One region of the Phytobacter palmae genome, then DNA from elsewhere that is predicted to be linked to it. Evidence: predicted binding sites of a transcription regulator. Region 1 holds the regulator's gene; the other holds the start of a gene.
The links. Region 1 encodes Fur, which represses iron uptake genes when iron is present. Its sites were predicted from a motif close to ATAATAATGAGAACNACTATCAA; they were not measured.
Positions count from the first base shown of each region.

Region 2: the regulator Fur is predicted to act here: its motif matches at 1,242-1,264, upstream of zupT (zinc transporter ZupT).

Region 1 covers NZ_JBCIVJ010000001.1:54,893-57,099, forward strand. The annotation lists gene fldA (flavodoxin FldA) at 1-280, shown strand, start outside; gene fur (ferric iron uptake transcriptional regulator) at 570-1,022, shown strand; gene chiQ (ChiQ/YbfN family lipoprotein) at 1,119-1,454, opposite strand; gene chiP (chitoporin ChiP) at 1,472-2,207, opposite strand, start outside.
Region 2 covers NZ_JBCIVJ010000017.1:66,068-68,274, forward strand. The annotation lists gene AAIG39_RS19245 (glutathionylspermidine synthase family protein) at 1-167, shown strand, start outside; gene ygiD (4,5-DOPA-extradiol-dioxygenase) at 291-1,079, opposite strand; gene zupT (zinc transporter ZupT) at 1,277-2,056, shown strand; gene AAIG39_RS19260 (hypothetical protein) at 2,079-2,207, opposite strand, start outside.

The DNA.
Region 1 (2,207 bases):
CCTTTTTGGTTGTGGCGATCAGGAAGACTATGCAGAGTATTTCTGTGATGCATTGGGCACTATCCGTGACATCATTGAACCGCGCGGCGCAACTATCGTAGGCCACTGGCCTACCGAGGGTTACCATTTTGAAGCGTCCAAAGGTCTGGCAGACGATGACCACTTCGTTGGCCTTGCCATTGACGAAGACCGTCAGCCTGAACTGACCGCTGGCCGTGTTGATAAATGGGTGAAACAGATTTCCGAAGAACTTCATCTGAATGACATCATCAATGCCTGATGATGTTTGGCGCAACCTGCTGGTTGCGCCTGATTAATAGATAAAAGCGATGGAAATAATTGCTACAATTTTTTAACTTTTTTCTCCAGCGCTGTACAATGGCCCCTGATTAAAACGGGTATCACAAAGGACTTTGTAGACGCTACCACGTTTTATAAGCTTACTTTACTTGAGGACTTGCAGTTTTCATTCAGGCATGGCAGTTCTATAATGAGACGCATTATCCCAGGTGCATTCCTTGTAGCTTCCCAACGGGAAGTGAATCGTTTAGCAACAGGACAGATTCCGCATGACTGACAACAATACCGCATTAAAGAAGGCCGGCCTGAAAGTCACGCTTCCTCGGTTAAAAATCCTGGAAGTGCTTCAGGAGCCGGAGAACCATCATGTCAGTGCGGAAGATTTATATAAGCGCCTGATCGACATGGGCGAAGAGATTGGACTGGCGACGGTGTACCGTGTACTTAACCAGTTCGACGATGCCGGGATCGTGACCCGCCATAATTTTGAAGGCGGTAAGTCCGTCTTTGAACTGACCCAGCAGCATCACCACGACCACCTGATTTGCCTGGATTGCGGCAAAGTGATCGAGTTTAGTGATGACTCTATCGAAGCGCGTCAGCGTGAGATTGCGTCAAGGCATGGTATTCGTCTGACTAACCACAGTCTGTATCTGTATGGCCACTGCGCCGAAGGCGACTGCCGTACTGACGAAAACGCGCACGAAGCGGTTGAGAAATAATAATCGACTTCGTTATATAGCCAACCTTCGGGTTGGCTTTTTTATTTCTGCGTTCATAACATCAAAAGGCCCGCCGAAGCGGGCTTTTTCACACGGTTAATTCATCGTGTTATGGCTATGAATCTCCTGCCAGATCTGGTCACAGCGAGTCTTCACCGCCTGCCCGTTTCCGGTATGCGTCGCTTCAAGGCACCGCTGATAATCCAGCGTGCGCACACTCTCTTCCTCCGCAAATTGCTGGTGCGCTTTCTCTTTGCGCAGAACATCCAGTACGCTTCTGCACGCCGCGGTTTTCTCCGGTGATCCTTCCGCCGTATTAATACAGGCGCTGTAAGCCTCTTTTAATCGTACATCTTCCCTCGGCGCCTGAGGCTGTTGCACACAGGCGGCAAGCCCCAGCGTCAGCAGGGCAAGTAATATTGGTTTCATCATCATGGCACTCCCTGTCATTAGAAAATATTCAGCGGCGCAATGACGATAAACTTCACGTCACGTTCGTCCTGGAAGATGTTGTTATACCCGCCACCCCAGCTCGGGATACTGGAATGGTTATCATATTGGGTGAAGTGCAGCTTGAACAACGTGCCTTTTGCCATCCCTTCCTGCACGGTGTAAAGCAGGTCGAGACTGTACGCTGACTCTTTAATGGTGTTGCCCGCATCGTAGTATTTATCGCCAGAGGAGACATTGGACGGTTTGGCATCCCAGCCATACACATACGATGCACCAACCGCCCAACCAGGCATATTCCAGCCTTTCAGGTCATACATGGCACCGACAAAGACGGATTTCTCGTTATGGGCGTTGAAGTCAGAACGGTTGTCCCACCAGATATCCAGACGACCATTAGAAGAGCCATACAGTGGCGTCATACGTGAATTGAAATAGCCCTGGCGACCATCAGCCCTGACCCAGGTACCCTCAAGGCGTAAATCCACCGGACCGACCGTATAACCAAAGGTGAGCGCCTGTAGCCATGCGGTGCCGTCGTAAGTATCGTTAATGGTGTTGTTATCAGCCTTGTCGCGCGAGCCATAAAATTGATAACTGGTGGAGAGTGGGTTCCCTGCGACGTCAAACTTATAGCTGGCTTTAGCAAAATATTGATCAACGTAGCCCTGCGCCTGACCAAACGCGGCTTCGAGGAGCAGGTCGTTTTTGAAGTCGTACGATGCGCCCAGCGAG
Region 2 (2,207 bases), on a different contig from region 1:
GAATGATCGTCCAGCAGTTCTGCCAGTTACCCAGATATGGCGACAGCTATATGCTGATTGGCAGTTGGCTTATCAACGATCAACCCGCAGGTATTGGCATTCGTGAAGACCGGGCGTTGATCACTCAGGATCTGTCGCGCTTCTATCCGCATGTCTTTGTTGAATAATGTGCATCCAGAAGCCCTGGGCGCACTTACCCGGGGCTCCTGAGCCGTCGCCCGGATAAGGCAACCGCCGCATTCGGGAATATCCCGGGTACGCATACTGTACGCTTACCCGGCAACAAAGCCTTAGCCTATCTGCACCGACAACATACTGAGGCTGCCCATCTCAAGACCGTCTACCGGAATCGAGATACTCTCCACCCCATCCCACGCCCCCAGCACATAGAGCAGCGGCAGGAAATGGTCCGGTGTCGGGTTAGAAAGTGAACCGCCTTCATGTTCCAGATAATTAACCAACGGATGTTGCTCGGTCGGCCCTTTCCACGTCAGGTTATCCTTCACAAATTCATTGAAAGCGGTCGCCCACGGATAAGGCGAGCTATCGCCATGCCAGCGTGCCGTGCGCAGGTTATGCACTACGTTACCGCTCGCCACCAGCATAATGCCTTCATCACGCAGTGCTGCCAGCTTACGCCCCACTTCCATATGCCATGCCGCCGGTTTGGTACTGTCGATACTCAACTGCACCATCGGAATATCGGCATTCGGATACATTTTGATCAACACGCCCCAGGAGCCGTGGTCAAAACCCCATGCTTCTTTATCCAGAGTAACCGGCACGGGTGATAACAGTTCAACCAGATGCCGGGCCAGCGCAGGTGAACCCGGAGCCGGGTAATGGGTGTCGTACAGCGCCTGAGGGAAACCGCCAAAGTCATGAATTGTCTGCGGCGCTTCCATCGCCGTTACCCCGGTACCACGCGTAAACCAGTGCGCTGAGACAACCACAATAGCTTTAGGACGCGGCAATGTTTCGCCAAGCCGAGCCCAGGCGCGGGTATAAACGTTATCTTCCAGAACATTCATCGGGCTGCCGTGGCCCAAAAACAGTGCTGGCATGCGAGGTGCAGACATGATGATATCCTTACTGAGTGTGTCATATTTGATGAACACACATTACGCTTATTCCCCGGGTGATGAACTCAGATTAGCATGATGAAGATATTCAGAATTTTTGAATGTAAGGATTGCGTAAAGGTAACGCAACGGCCTCGCTTTGGCATCCATTAATATTTAACATTAATGAGAAGCATTATCATAAGGAGAGAGAGATGTCAGCCCCACTGATTCTGACGTTACTTGCCGGCGCTGCCACCTTTATCGGCGCCTTTCTGGGGGTTCTTGGCCAGAAACCGTCAAACCGTGTACTGGCATTCTCGCTGGGATTTGCCGCCGGCATTATGCTGCTTATCTCCCTTATGGAGATGTTACCAGCCGCACTGGCAACTGAGGGCATGTCACCCATGCTGGGCTACGGGATGTTCGTCATTGGCCTGTTGGGCTATTTTGCTCTTGACCGTATGCTCCCCCATGCGCATCCGCAGGATTTAATGCAGAGCGCGTGTTCACAGCACCCTGCCTCCCGCAAAATTCAACGTACGGCGATCTTATTAACGCTGGGTATCAGCCTGCATAACTTTCCGGAGGGCATCGCCACCTTTGTGACAGCCAGTAACGACCTTGAACTGGGTTTCGGTATTGCCCTGGCGGTAGCCTTGCACAATATTCCAGAAGGCCTTGCGGTTGCCGGCCCGGTTTATGCGGCAACTGGTTCAAAGGGCACGGCAATTTTTTGGGCGGGGATTTCCGGGCTTGCAGAAATTCTTGGTGGGGTTCTGGCCTGGCTGATTCTGGGAAGTCTGGTCTCCCCGATGGTGATGGCGGCGGTCATGGCGGCGGTTGCCGGAATTATGGTCGCGCTCTCTGTCGATGAACTGATGCCGCTGGCAAAAGAGATCGACCCCAACAACAACCCAAGCTATGGCGTGCTTTGTGGGATGTCAGTGATGGGTCTTAGCCTGGTTGCGCTACAAACAATGGGATTGGGTTAATACATACAGGCGTTGCTCGCGCCTATTGAGCAACGCCGCTTCCGGAGGCCGCCTCAGCTTTCACCTGCTCTTGCTCCTTTGCTTGCATCGACTGGATGATCTTTAACGCGCGCTGGTATCCTTCCTGTTGCGCATCACGATCCTGGCGAAA